Regions from separate parts of the Streptomyces sp. NPDC007971 genome, predicted to be linked through region 1. Evidence: riboswitches for the same ligand, from Rfam matches in the RefSeq annotation. Region 1 holds a riboswitch; each other region holds the start of a gene.

Region 1 (4,801 bases):
CGCTCGGGACGGTCTGCGCGGCGATCCCGGTCACCATCGGCACCACGGCGGCCACGGTGGCCCTTTCGCTCCCCTTCCACCAGAGCGACCGGCTGCTGCCCGCCGCCCACCGGCTCCAGGCCGACATCGGGCGCCATCTGGGCTCGCTGGCGCTCTCTATCAGTATCTGAAAACTCACTCCTTGTGATCTGTCGTGTACGTTGAGCAAGATTTGACCACGGTCGAAGGGTTTTAATCCCGGCCAATCGATGTCATACGACGGGGTAGGCGATGCGTGAATCCGTACAGGCAGAGGTCATGATGAGCTTTCTTGTGTCCGAAGAGCTCTCCTTCCGCATTCCGGTGGAGCTGCGGTACGAGACCTGTGATCCCTATGCCGTGCGGCTGACCTTCCATCTGCCCGGTGACGCCCCGGTGACCTGGGCCTTCGGCCGTGAGCTGCTGATCGACGGGGTCGGGCGGCCGTGCGGCGAGGGGGACGTGCACATCGCGCCCGCCGACTCCGAGCTGCTGGGCGAGGTGCTGATCCGGCTTCAGGTCGGCGGCGACCAGGCCCTGTTCCGCTCCTCGGCGCCGCCCCTCGTGGCCTTCCTCGACCGTACGGACAAGCTGGTGCCGCTCGGCCAGGAGGGTGCACTGGCCGACTTCGACGCGCACCTCGACGAGGCCTTGGACAGGATCCTGGCCGAGGAGCAGAGCGCAGGCTGAAAGGTCACGGCAACGGGGCGCCGGTCGCTCCGCCGCGCCGCACGAGATTGTGCAGTAACGCTTCTCCTGTCGGTTCCCGGGCCTGTGGGGCCCAGGTCACCGCTTCCGGCGCCGGCCCCTGCCGCCGCGCGCCGGAGCGAGCTGGGCCCCCGCGGGGTCCGCGCCCGGTCCTGGCCGGTCCGCCGAGACCACCAGGGCGGCGAGCGCGGTGGTGACCGGGACCGAGGCCACCAGGCCGATGGACCCGACCAGCGTGCGCACGATCTCCTCGGCGACCAGCTCGCTGTTGGCGACCGTGCCCACGCTGCTCTGCGCGATCGAGAACAGCAGCAGCAGCGGCAGCGCGGCTCCGGCGTAGGCGAGGACGAGGGTGTTGACCACGGAGGCGATGTGGTCGCGGCCGATGCGGATGCCTGCCCGGTACAGCCCGCGCCAGCCCATCGCGGGGTTGGCCTCGTGCAGCTCCCAGACCGCCGACGTCTGGGTCACCGTCACATCGTCCAGGACGCCCAGCGAACCGATGATGACGCCGGCCAGCAGCAGACCGCTCATGTCGATCGACGGATACAGGCCGTGGATCAGACCGGTGTTGTCGTCCGTGTTGCCGGTGAGCGCGGCCCAGTCGATGAACTCCGAGCCGAGAATGCCGATCAGCAGCAGGGACACCAGGGTGCCGAGCACTGCGACCGACGTACGGGCCGACAGCCCATGGCACATGTACAGCGCGATGAGCATGATCGCGCTCGCCCCGACGACGGCCACCAGCAGCGGGTTCGAGCCCTGCAGGATCGCGGGCAGGATGAAGAGCGTCAGCACCCCGAAGCTCACGGCCAGGGCGACCAGCGCCATGACACCGCGCATCCGGCCCACCACCACGACCGCGAGCGCGAAGATCCCCGCCAGCAGCGCCATCGGGAACTTCCGGTCCACATCCGTGACGGAGTACTGCAGGTCCTTCGGCGCCGAGGGCTCGTAGGCGACCACGACCTTCTCGCCCTGGCGCAGCTGCCGCGACTGGTCCGGCTGCACGATCTCGGTGAAGGTACGGCCCTTGTCCTTGCCCGTGTCGACCCGGACCGTCGCCTTTTTGCAGGTGCCCTTCGGCTCCTGCTGCGCCGGGTTGCCCTCGGCGCTGGAGGTGTCACCGGTCGAGGTGCCCCCCGAGGCGTTCACCGACTTGCAGCTCACCTCGACCACCTGGGAGACCGTGGCCCGCTGCGTCTGACGGTCGAAGCCGACGCCGGTGCGCTCGTGCGGAGGTGCTCCCCCGGGCCAGAGCACCACCAGGCCGACGACGACCGCCGCGGTGAACGGGATCAGGATCGCCGCGATGACCTTGCGCAGATGCTTGGAGACGGGTGCGGCGGGTCCGTGGCTGTGACTGTGCCCGTGCGAGTGGCCGTGGCCGCCGCTCGGTGCCGGGGCATCCGGGTGCTCATGTCCGTGCCCATGTCCGTGCCCGGCCCTGGCCTCTTGGCGCTGTCCGTCGCCGGTCGCGTGGCCGTCATGGCTGTGTCCGCCGCCCTCTCCGGAGCCGCCTCGATGCGGCGGCTCCGGAGGCGGATACGGGTACTGCTCCATCGTGGTCACCGACCGATCATCGCAAGAACGACAGGGGCCCTCTGTTCACCGCGCCCGAATTGACGCTAGCGTGGAGGCACCTTTGCACACGCGGGAGCTCGGAGCACCGGGCTGAGAGGGCGCTGACCTCCGTATTCGCGATGTTTCACGTGGAACGAGCTTTCACGGGACACATCGACAGACGGAAACCGCTGCGTCGACCGCCGAACCTGTTACCGGGTAATGCCGGCGTAGGGAGTAGGTCTCATGACCAACAAGGACGCACGCACGCCTGCCTCCGTCCAGGACGAGAAGTCCCAGGAGGCCGGGAAGTCCATCGGCTGGCACAAGGCGTATGTCGAGGGCACCCGCCCCGACCTGCGCGTGCCGGTCCGCCAGGTGCACCTCACCAACGGGAAGTCGGTCACGCTCTACGACACATCGGGCCCGTACACCGATCCACTCGTCGACACCGACGTCCGCAGGGGCCTGCCGCCCCTGCGGGAGAACTGGATCATCGGCCGCGGCGACACCGAGGAGTACGCGGGCCGTCCCGTCCGCCCCGAGGACGACGGGATCAAGCACACCTCGCCGCGCGGCGGGCTGCGCAACCTGGATGCGGTCTTCCCGGGACGTCCGCGCCAGCCGCGCCGCGGCCGGGACGGCAAGGCGGTCACGCAGCTCGCGTACGCCCGCCGGGGTGAGATCACGCCGGAGATGGAGTACGTGGCCCTCCGGGAGAACGTGTCGCCCGAGGTGGTTCGTGAGGAGATCGCGGCAGGCCGCGCGGTCCTGCCGGCCAACGTCAACCACCCGGAGATCGAGCCGATGATCATCGGCAAGCGGTTCCTGGTGAAGGTCAACGCCAACATCGGCAACTCCGCCGTGACGTCCTCCATCGAGGAGGAGGTGGAGAAGATGACCTGGGCGACCCGCTGGGGCGCCGACACGGTCATGGACCTCTCCACCGGCCGCAACATCCACACCACCCGCGAATGGGTACTGCGCAACTCCCCCGTCCCCATCGGCACCGTGCCGCTCTACCAGGCACTGGAGAAGGTCGACGGCAGGGCCGAGGACCTGACCTGGGAGATCTACAAGGACACGGTCATCGAGCAGGCCGAGCAGGGCGTGGACTACATGACCGTCCACGCGGGCGTACGCCTGCCGTACGTCCCGCTCACCGCCAACCGCAAGACCGGCATCGTCTCGCGCGGCGGCTCGATCATGGCGGCCTGGTGCCTGGCGCACCACAAGGAGTCGTTCCTGTACGAGAACTTCGAGGAACTCTGCGAGATCCTCGCCGCCTACGACGTCACGTACTCGCTGGGCGACGGCCTGAGGCCGGGTTCGATCGCGGACGCCAACGACGAGGCGCAGTTCGCGGAGTTGCGCACCCTCGGGGAACTCAACCGGATCGCCAAGCGTTTCCACGTACAGACGATGATCGAGGGCCCCGGGCACGTCCCGATGCACAAGATCAAGGAGAACATCGACCTTCAGCAGGAGATCTGCGATGAAGCTCCGTTCTATACGCTCGGCCCGCTGACCACGGACGTCGCACCGGCGTACGACCACATCACCTCCGGTATCGGCGCCGCGATGATCGCCTGGTGGGGCACGGCGATGCTCTGCTACGTCACGCCCAAGGAGCACTTGGGCCTGCCCAACCGTGACGACGTCAAGACCGGCGTCATCACCTACAAGATCGCGGCGCACGCGGCCGACCTCGCCAAGGGGCACCCGGGTGCTCAGGAGTGGGACGACGCGCTGTCCGACGCCCGCTTCGAGTTCCGGTGGGAGGACCAGTTCAACCTCGCGCTGGACCCCGACACGGCACGGGAGTTCCACGACGAGACGCTGCCGGCCGAGCCTGCCAAGACGGCCCACTTCTGCTCCATGTGCGGGCCGAAGTTCTGCAGCATGAAGATCTCGCAGGACATCCGGCGCGAACACGGTGGCAGCCGGGCCGAGATCGAGGAGGGCATGGCCCAGAAGTCGAAGGAGTTCGCCGAGGCGGGGAACCGGGTGTACCTGCCGATCGCGGACTGACGCATCCGGACCGGCGCTGCTCCTTGGCGCCCACGGCCTCGGGAGCAGCGCCATCAGTGACCGGCGATGAGGGGGGGCGGGCCGTGGGTCCCGTGGTGTTGCAAGCGGTGTCGGCTCCGGTCCGGTCCCTTGTCTGGCAGGGCGACGATCTGGTTGATCCCGTGGGAGGTCGCGCCTGGAATCCAGCCGGCGTGGAGCGCCGGATCTCTTCCGGTCACGGTCCCGGGTTCGACACATGCATGGTCTCTCCCTCCGGCCGCTACAGCGTTGTCCGCGCCGAGCGCGGGACGAAGGCTCTGCTGCTGGAGGGAAAGCGCGTCGTCCGGGAGCTCACGCGCAGCCCGCACCACGCCGAGGACTTCGACTACCCCGTGGCACTGGGAGCGTTGCGGGACGGCCGGGAGATCCTGGTTCACTGCCCGGAGGACTATGCCGTCCTCCAGGTCGAGGACGTCGCGTCGGGACAGCGACTCACCACAGG
Region 2 (4,801 bases), on a different contig from region 1:
GGACCTAGCCTGCCATCCACCACCGACAGTCGGAAGTCAGGCCCGGTCCACGTTGCGCTGCGCGGGGTGCGGTGCGGGGTGCCGTGCGCGCGGCGAACGTGCCGGAAGGAGGCCGTCGAGCGGCTGCGGCACCGCTGCGGCCGCTCGCGCCCACGCGGGGGGCAGGTCGGCACGGCCCCGCGCCCCTCCCGGGCGCTCAGCGGTCGGCGGTGGCGTCCTTCAAGGGCCGCGCCGGGTCGGTCAGCGCCTGCGGATCCATACGGCGGCCCGCCTCGATCAGCCGCCGCCCCTGGGCCAGATCGCGCGGCCTGCCCACGGCCAGCAGGGCCACCAGGCGGTCCTCGCGCAGCCAGCAGACGGTCCAGGCCGGGCCGGCCGGGTCGCCGCGCCACACCAGGCGGTCGGCCGCCGGATGGTGGCCGGCGTACTGGACGAACCGGCCGAACTGCTCGGACCAGAAGTACGGCACCGGGTCGTAGACCGCCGGGATCGCGCCCATGATGTTCGCGGCGACCGTGCGCGGCCCCTGCAGGGCGTTGTCCCAGTGGTGGACCAGCAGCCGGGCGCCGTACCGGGCGGAGGGGAAGGAGGCGCAGTCGCCGACCGCGTACACGTCCTCGGCCGAGGTGCGCAGGTGGGCGTCGGCCACGACCTCGCCGTGCGCGCCCAGCTCGACACCGGAGCCGGCCAGCCATGCGGTGGCCGGACGCGCACCGATGCCGACCACGACGGCGCCCGCGGGCAGCCGGGTGCCGTCGGCGAGCACCACCGTGCCGGGCTCGACGCGCTCCACGCGCGCGTGGGTGCGCAGCTCGGCGCCGCTGTCGGCGTACCAGGCGGTCATGGGGGCGGCGACCTCGGCGGGCAGCGCGCCCGCCAGCGGCCGGTCGGCGGCCTCGACGACGGTCACCGCGCAGCCCGCCTCCCGGGCCGCCGTGGCGAACTCGGCGCCGATCCAGCCGGCGCCGACCACCACGATGTCGTGCTGCCGGGCGAGCACCGGCTTGAGCCGTTCGGCGTCGTCCAGGGTGCGCAGCAGGTGCACGCCGGGCACGCCCTCGGTGCCGGGCAGCCGCATCGGTTCGGCGCCGGTGGCGAGGACCAGGACGTCGTAGGGCACGGGCCCCGCCTCGGTGTCCAGCTCGTGGTCGGCGGGACGCACGCCCAGCGCCTCACAGCCGAGCCGCAGTTCGATGCCGAGCGACTCGAAGTCGACGTCGAAGGCAGACCCCTCGGACGTGCCGAGGAGCACGGCCTTGGACAGCGGCGGCCGGTCGTAGGGCTGGTGCGGCTCGGCGCCGATCAGGGTCACGGTGCCCGTGCAGCCCTGTTCCCGCAGGGCCACCGCCGTCTGCACCCCGGCCATGCCGGCGCCGACGACGACCACGCGCCGCCCCTGTGCAGTGTCCTGCTGTGGTGTCTGCTCGCTCACCCGATCACCATAGACAACTGACGAATGGTCAGTCAGCGGGCGTGCTCAGTGACCTGTTCCACAGCACTCGTGCGCAGCCGGCCGCACCGCCGCAGGCCTGCGACCTGCGGCGTGGTCCGCCACGGGGCCCGGACCGGTCCGCCCGGCGCACGGGGCACGGGCCGGGGCTCTCTTACGGGCGGCGAGCGCCGCGGGCTAGGGTGGCCACCGTACAAGCACTCGCGGGAGCCCGGACGCACCGGGCTGAGAGGGAGGCTGGCGGCCTCCGACCGTACGAACCTGATCCGGGTCATGCCGGCGAAGGGAGGGGCTGGACGCCCATGTCGTCACGTACGTCCGACGTCCTCGTCATCGGGGGCGGGATCATCGGCCTGGTCACGGCCTGGCGTGCCGCGCAGCGCGGGCTCGCCACGGCCGTGGTGGACCCCGAGCCCGGCGGCGGGGCCGCGCGGGTCGCGGCGGGAATGCTGGCCGCGGTCACCGAACTGCACTACGGCGAGGAGACACTGCTCGCCCTCAATCTGGAGTCGGCCCGCCGCTATCCGGACTTCGCGGCCGAGCTGACCGAGCTGACCGGCCACGACCTCGGGTACCGCCGCTGCGGCACGCTCGCCGTGGCGCTGGACGCCGACGACCGCGCCCACCTGCGTGAGCTGCACGAACTGCAGCGGCGCTCGGGCCTGGAGTCGGAGTGGCTGTCCGGGCGGGAGTGCCGGCGCCTGGAGCCGATGCTGGCGCCCGGGGTCCGCGGCGGGCTGCGGGTCGACGGCGACCACCAGATCGATCCGCGGCGGCTGGCATCGGCCCTGGTGGCCGCGTGCGAGCGGGCCGGGGTGGTGTTCCACCGGTCGTGGGCCGAGCGGCTCGATGTGGCAGGGGGCCGCGCCACCGGCGTCACCACGTCTGAGGGCACCGGGCTCGGCGCGGGGCAGGTCGTGCTCGCGGGCGGGAGCCTGAGCGGGCGCCTGGCGGGCGTCCCCCGGGCCGTGCTGCCGCCGGTGCGGCCGGTGAAGGGGCAGGTGCTGCGGCTGACCGTGCCCGCGCGGTACGCGCCGTTCCTGAGCCGCACCGTGCGGGCCGTGGTGCGCGGCAGCCATGTCTACCTGGTGCCCCGGGAGAACGGCGAGCTGGTCGTCGGCGCCACCAGCGAGGAGCTGGGCTGGGACACGACGGTGACCGCGGGGGGCGTGTACGAGCTGCTGCGCGACGCCCATGAACTGGTGCCGGGCATCACCGAGCTGCCCCTGACGGAGACCCGCGCGGGACTGCGCCCGGGCTCCCCCGACAACGCGCCGCTGCTCGGCCCGTCCGGTCTGGACGGGCTGCTGCTGGCCACGGGGCACTATCGCAACGGTGTGCTGCTCACGCCGGTCACCGGGCACGTCATGGCCGAGCTGCTGGCCGGCGGTGAGCTGCCGGAGGAAGCCCGTCCGTTCACGCCGGGGCGCTTCGGCGCCGCACCCGAGGACCGGCCCGCGCCCGAGGACCGGCCCGCACTCATGGAGCAGCCCGTATGACCGTCTCCGTCACGATCTCCGTCAACGGGGAGCACCGGCAGGTCGCCCCGGGCACCGCGCTGGACGTCCTCGTCGGGACCCTCACCGCCGCGCCCTCAGGCGTCGCCGCCGCCGTCAACGAAACCGTCGTCCCGCGCGGTCGGTGGCCGCTCACCTCCCTGTGCGAGGGAGACCGCGTGGAGATCCTCACCGCAGTGCAAGGAGGCTGACCCATGGCCGACGATCCCTTCGTCCTCGGCGGTGTGCCCCTCGGCTCCCGGCTGATCATGGGCACGGGTGGTGCGCCGAGCCTGGACGTCCTGGAGCGGGCACTGGTCGCCTCGGGCACCGCGCTGACCACCGTGGCGATGCGGCGGGTCAATCCCGAGGTGCAGGGCTCGGTGCTGTCGGTGCTGGAGAAGCTGGGCATCGGGGTGCTGCCGAACACGGCGGGCTGTTTCACCGCCGGTGAGGCCGTGCTGACCGCCCGGCTGGCCCGGGAGGCGCTGGGTACGGACCTGATCAAGCTGGAGGTCATCGCCGACGAGCGGACGCTGCTGCCGGATCCGGTGGAGCTGCTGGATGCGGCGGAGACGCTGGTCGACGACGGGTTCACGGTGCTGCCGTACACCAACGACGATCCCGTGGTCGCCCGGAAGCTGGAGGACGTGGGCTGCGCGGCGGTGATGCCGCTGGGCTCGCCGATCGGCTCCGGGCTGGGCATCCGCAATCCGCACAACTTCCAGCTGATCGTGGAGCACGCGCGCGTACCGGTGATCCTGGACGCGGGCGCCGGTACGGCCTCGGACGTGGCCCTCGCGATGGAGCTGGGGTGCGCGGGGGTCATGCTCGCCTCCGCCGTCACGCGCGCGCAGGAGCCCGAGACGATGGCCGCCGCGATGAAGCACGCGGTGGAGGCGGGACGGCTGGCCCGGCTCGCCGGGCGGATCCCGCGCCGTCACTTCGCCCAGGCGTCCTCCCCGGCGGAGGGACGCGCGCACCTGGATCCGGAACGCCCTGCCTTCTAGGGTCCTTCCTTCGGACCGGGCCGGCTTCGGATCACGGCACCTCACGGCGGAAACCGGCACGCTCCGAAGGAGAGGCCCTGGGGGCGTACCACGAGGGTCACAGCTCTGCTGCATTCCGTCCCCGGAACGGCCCAACGGACGGGAGTGTCGGTCGCCCCTCGTACACTCGCCTGCGTGGATACGACCCTTCAGGACCCCCTCGTCGGGCAGGTGCTCGACGGCCGGTACCGCGTCGATGCGCGGATCGCGGTCGGTGGGATGGCCACGGTCTACCGGGCCCTGGACACCCGCCTGGACCGGGTTCTCGCGCTCAAGGTGATGCACCCGACGCTCGCGGCCGACGGGTCTTTCGTGGAGCGGTTCATCCGGGAGGCCAAGTCGGTCGCCCGGCTGGCCCACCCCAACGTGGTGCAGGTCTTCGACCAGGGCACCGACGGGTCGTACGTGTACCTGGCGATGGAGTACATCGCCGGGTGCACCCTGCGGGACGTGCTGCGAGAGCGGGGCGCGCTGCAGGTGCGGGCCGCGCTGGACATCCTGGAGCCCGTGCTGGCCGCGCTCGGCGCCGCGCACCGGGCCGGGTTCGTGCACCGGGACATGAAGCCCGAGAACGTGCTGATAGGGGACGACGGACGGGTCAAGGTCGCCGACTTCGGGCTGGTGCGGTCCGTGGACACCGTGACCAGCACGACCGGCTCCGTGCTCGGGACCGTGTCGTATCTCGCGCCCGAGCAGATCGAGCAGGGCACCGCCGACCCGCGCGTCGACGTGTACGCCTGCGGTGTCGTGCTCTACGAGATGCTGACCGGCGGCAAGCCGCACTCCGGGGACTCCCCCGCCCAGGT
Region 3 (4,801 bases), on a different contig from region 1:
GTACCGTCCGGGCGTGCACGGCGAGGATCGCGCCCACCGCGACGAACTGGACGACGGTGAGGACGGCGGCCGTGGACAGGTCGAAGATCTCGGAGGTCTGGCGGTAGATCTCCACTTCGAGGGTGGAGAAGGTGGGCCCGCCGAGGATCTGCACCACGCCGAAGGAGGTGAAGGTGAACAGGAACACCATCAGCGCGGCGGCGGCGACGGCGGGCGCGAGGGCCGGCAGGGTCACCTTCCGCCAGGCCCCGAGGGGCGAGGCGCCGAGCATCCGGGCGGCCTGTTCCTGCCGGGGGTCGAGCTGGGCCCACAGCCCGCCGACCGTGCGGACGACGACCGCGTAGTTGAAGAAGACGTGCGCCAGCAGGATCGCCCACACCGTGGTGTCCAGCCGCAGACCCCACAGGTCGTCCAGCAGTCCGCCGCGCCCGACCAGTGCCAGGAAGGCGGTGCCGACGACGACGGTCGGCAGCACGAACGGGACCGTGACGACGGCCCGCAGCACCTGCTTGCCGGGGAAGTCGAGACGGGCGAAGACGTAGGCGGCGGGCAGGGCGAGCAGCAGGGTGAGCGCGGTGGAGGCGAGCGCCTGCCAGGTGGTGAACCACAGCACGTGGCGGATGTCCGGCCGGGTGACGACGTCCGCCATCCGGCCGAACTGCCAGACTCCGTCCACCTTCAGCCCGCGCGCCACGATCGCGGCGACGGGCCAGGCGAAGAACACGGCGAAGAACGCGACGGGCAGGGCCATGAGCCCGAGCCGCGCCGCGCTCCCACGGCGCTTCCCGGCCGTCGGCCCGGCCGCTTCGTCGGCGGCCGGGCCGGCAGCCGCCCCCGCCGCTACTTCAGTACGAGCGACGTCCACGACTTGACCCACTGGTCGCGGTTGGCGGCGATCTTTTCGGGGGCCATCGTCTCGGGGCTCTTGGCGGCCGGCCCGTACTTCGTGAAGTCGGCCGGCACCGCGGCGCCCTTCACCACCGGGTACACGAACATGTTCAGCGGCATGTCCTGCTGGAACTCCTTGGAGAGCAGGAAGTCGATGAACGCCTTGCCGCCCTTGGTGTTCTTCGCGTTGCTCAGCAGCCCGGCGAACTCGATCTGCCGGAAGCAGGTGCCGGTCGCGACGCCCGTCGGGGCGGTGTCGGGCCGCTTCTTGGCGTAGATCACCTCGGCGGGCGGGGAGGAGGCGTAGGACACCACGAGCGGCCGGTCGCCCCCGGCCTTCTTCCCCTCGGACGAGCCGGAGAACTCCTGGGAGTAGGCCTGCTCCCAGCCGTCGACGACCTTGACGCCGTTGGCCTGGAGCTTCTTCCAGTAGCCCTGCCAGCCCCCGTCCCCGTACTGGGCCGCGCTGCCGAGCAGGAAGCCGAGGCCCGGCGAGGAGGTGGCCGCGTTCTCGGTGACGAGGAGGTTCTTGTACGCGGGCTTGGCCAGGTCGGCGAAGGTCTGCGGCGGGGTCAGGTGGTGCTGGGCGAAGTAGGCCTTGTCGTAGTTGACGCAGATGTCGCCGTAGTCGACGGGCGTGACCCGGTGCTTGTCCTTGTCGAGCTGGTAGGCGGCACCGGCCGTTGCCAGGCCCTTCGCCGCGTACGGCTGGAACAGGCCGTTGTCGAGGGCCCGTGACAGCAGGGTGTTGTCGACGCCGAAGAAGACGTCGCCCTGCGGGTTGTCCTTGGTCAGGATCGCCTTGTTGACGGCCTGGCCGGCGTCGCCGCCCGGCAGGACCCGCACCTTGTAACCGGACTGCTTCTCGAAGTCCTTGAGCACGTTCTTGGACACGGCCCACGAGTCGTGGCTGACGAGGGTCACGGTCCTGGAGTCCGTGGCGCCCTTGGTGTCCGTCGATCCGCATGCGGACAAGGTGACCAGGCCGAGGCCGACCGCCGCGGCCACGAGGGTCTTGGTGTGCACGTGAATGTCCTCCTGGGGTTGGCCAGGAAGAACGCGGCCCCGCCCGGTCCCTCGGAGAGGATTGCGGGCAGGGCGCAACAGCATGAGTGAAGACCGAACTTCCTACCCAGAATGACCTGGGCAAGGTTCAGAGGGTCTGCGGCCCGATCGCCGCACTCTCAGCGCTGTGGCGCTCCCCTGTCGGAATATGAAGATGTTGAGACGTAATCGAACGCAGCCAGATTACCGCTCGGTGGCCGCGAGCTGACCGCACGCCCCGTCGATCTCCTGGCCCCGGGTGTCCCGGATCGTGACCGGCACTCCGTGGGCGGCGATCGCCTCCACGAACGCCTTCTCGTCCTCGGGGCGCGAGGCCGTCCACTTCGACCCCGGCGTCGGGTTCAGCGGAATGAGGTTGACGTGCACGGGCTTGCCCCTGAGCAGCCGCCCGAGCCGGTCACCACGCCAGGCCTGGTCGTTGATGTCCCGGATCAGCGCGTACTCGATGGAGAGCCGGCGCCCGGACTTCTCGGTGTACTCGAACCCGGCGTCCAGCACCTCGCGCACCTTCCACCGCGTGTTCACGGGGACGAGGGTGTCGCGCAGCTCGTCGTCCGGGGCGTGCAGGGAGATCGCCAGGCGGCACTTGAAGCCCTCGTCGGCGAACCGGTGGATGGCGGGCACCAGCCCGACGGTCGACACGGTGATGCCCCGCTGGGACAGCCCGAGTCCGTCCGGGGCGGGATCGGTGAGCGCACGGACGGCGCCCACCACACGCTTGTAGTTGGCGAGCGGCTCGCCCATCCCCATGAAGACGATGTTGGACAGCCGCGACGGGCCGCCGGGAACCTCGCCGTCGCGCAGCGCCCGCATCCCGTCCACGATCTGATGGACGATCTCGGCGGTCGACAGATTCCGGTCGAGCCCCGCCTGCCCGGTCGCGCAGAACGGGCAGTTCATCCCGCACCCCGCCTGGGAGCTGATGCACATGGTCACCCGGTCCGGGTAGCGCATCAGCACGGACTCCACGAGGGTGCCGTCGAACAGGCGCCACAGTGTCTTGCGGGTCGTGCCCTGGTCGGTCGACAGATGCCGGACGACGGTCATCAGCTCCGGGAAGAGCGCCTCGCGCAGCATGTCCCGCGAGCCGGCCGGGATGTCGGTCCACTGCTCGGGGTCGTGCGCGTACCGCGCGAAGTAGTGCTGCGAGAGCTGCTTGGCGCGGAACGGCTTCTCGCCGATCTCGGCCACCGCTTCCTTGCGCTCGGCGGGTGTGAGGTCGGCAAGGTGCCGCGGCGGCTTCTTGGCTCCGCGCGGGGCGACGAAAATGAGTTCTCCGGGCTTAGGCATGGCCTTATCAGTGTCGCAGATCCAATCGGGTGACCTGGGGACTCGGTCGTGCGGGTGGCCGCCACCGGTCGTTCCCAGGTGTCGTGCCACCCCTCGGACGACCCGCGGACGACCCGCGGACGACCCGCGGACGGCCCACGGACGACCCGCGGACGGCCCACGGACGGCCCGGCCCGCCGAGGGCAGCGAGAGCGTCTTCGCAGGTTGAAGCTCTGCACGTCCGCCGGCCGACCGGATGCGGGCCGCCGCCGGGCCCGTGGTGTTCGTGACACCGACCCCCTAGAATCGAACGCGCGAACGAATCCATGCTGCCCCGTCCGGAGCTGGTGCGCTTCGCGCGTCGCGTCATGGCCCAGTGCCCATGGGCGACTGCTGGACCGTGGCGCACCGGCGCCCGGAAACGCATGACCGAAAGAGCGGTGATCCCATGGGCATGCCCCACAAGCGACCCGTGGTCGTACATCCACCGTCGCGGGGCGGTCGACGCCGCGTGACGGTGGCCGCGGAGTCCCTTGGTCTGGCAGGCGGCCCGGGGGACGTCGAGGAGTTCCTGAGACGGGCAGGACTCGACGACGTCGACCCTTCGACATCAGATCTGATCGAGTGGCGTGGAGGCGGACCGGACGTGTGGACGGCCGCGTAGGACTACGGCTACGGCTACGACTACGACTACGACTACGAACGAGGCGGAGACCGAGTGCGGGCGCTCGGCCGGGGTTCGCGCCGAGCGCCTGCGTGGGCGCTTGTGTGAGCGGTCGCCGAGTCGGGCGGCAGCCACGCCGAGGTCGTCCCCCCGCATACTTCGGTCCCTCCACGCCGGGGGCGTCCCCTCGCGCGCTATCGGGCGGTCGGTCACCAGGCGACCGGCAGCTCGGCAAGGCAGTGGAAGACGGGGTTCTCGCGGAAACGGAGGCGGGAGGCCTCACAGGCCAGGCGGAGGGTGGGCAGCCTGGAGAAGAGGGAGCCGAGGGCGAGTGTCACCTCCTGCCGGCCCAGCGACGCGCCGAGGCAGAAGTGGGGGCCGTGGCCCCACAGCAGATGGCCGGAGGCGTCGCGGTGGATGTCGAGACGCTCGGGATCGGGGAAGACGGCGGCGTCGTGGTTGGCGGCGACGAGACTGATCATCACCGACTCGCCCTCCTTGACCAGGGTCTCGCCGATCCGGAGGTCCTCGGTGGCCTGGCGCACGACGCCGTCCTGGATGATCGACCAGAACCGCATCGACTCCTCCACGAACTTCGGCAGGAGCGCCCCGTTGTCGGCGAGGACCTCGGCGCGCAGCCCGTCGTCGGTCAGCAGGCTCAGCGTGCTGACCGCGATCTGCGTGGCGGTCGACTCATGGCCGGCGATGAGCAGCAGCTTGAGGATTCCCAGGAGATCGGCGCGGTCGAGTTCGCCGGTGGCCATGTGGTGGACGACGAGACGGCTGACCAGGTCGTCACCCGGGTCGTGCTCCTTGGCGCGCGCGTTCTCGTCGAGGAAGCCGATGATCCGGTGGTGCGCCGCCAGGGAGAGGTCCGGGTCACCATCCGTGAGCAGGATCTGGGTCTGCTCCAGG

Evidence for each region. A riboswitch is a leader RNA that binds a small molecule or an ion and turns the genes downstream of it on or off. The one in region 1 is predicted to bind thiamine pyrophosphate.
Region 2: another riboswitch for thiamine pyrophosphate. It lies ahead of thiO (glycine oxidase ThiO); the one in region 1 lies ahead of thiC (phosphomethylpyrimidine synthase ThiC).
Region 3: another riboswitch for thiamine pyrophosphate. It lies ahead of ACFZCP_RS30760 (thiamine ABC transporter substrate-binding protein); the one in region 1 lies ahead of thiC (phosphomethylpyrimidine synthase ThiC).

The regions. Positions count from the first base shown of each region.
Region 1 is NZ_JBIBJK010000011.1:105,798-110,598, forward strand. It holds gene ACFZCP_RS23815 (IclR family transcriptional regulator C-terminal domain-containing protein) at 1-170, shown strand, start outside; gene ACFZCP_RS23820 (SsgA family sporulation/cell division regulator) at 271-708, shown strand; gene ACFZCP_RS23825 (YibE/F family protein) at 805-2,289, opposite strand; TPP riboswitch at 2,370-2,543, shown strand; gene thiC (phosphomethylpyrimidine synthase ThiC) at 2,536-4,320, shown strand; gene ACFZCP_RS23835 (hypothetical protein) at 4,377-4,801, shown strand, end outside.
Region 2 is NZ_JBIBJK010000005.1:44,127-48,927, reverse strand. It holds gene ACFZCP_RS11560 (FAD-dependent oxidoreductase) at 197-1,432, opposite strand; TPP riboswitch at 1,644-1,755, shown strand; gene thiO (glycine oxidase ThiO) at 1,753-2,949, shown strand; gene thiS (sulfur carrier protein ThiS) at 2,946-3,158, shown strand; gene ACFZCP_RS11545 (thiazole synthase) at 3,162-3,956, shown strand; gene pknB (Stk1 family PASTA domain-containing Ser/Thr kinase) at 4,131-4,801, shown strand, end outside.
Region 3 is NZ_JBIBJK010000016.1:144,203-149,003, forward strand. It holds gene ACFZCP_RS30755 (ABC transporter permease subunit) at 1-751, opposite strand, end outside; gene ACFZCP_RS30760 (thiamine ABC transporter substrate-binding protein) at 841-1,914, opposite strand; TPP riboswitch at 1,996-2,103, opposite strand; gene rlmN (23S rRNA (adenine(2503)-C(2))-methyltransferase RlmN) at 2,137-3,243, opposite strand; gene ACFZCP_RS30770 (cytochrome P450) at 4,096-4,801, opposite strand, start outside.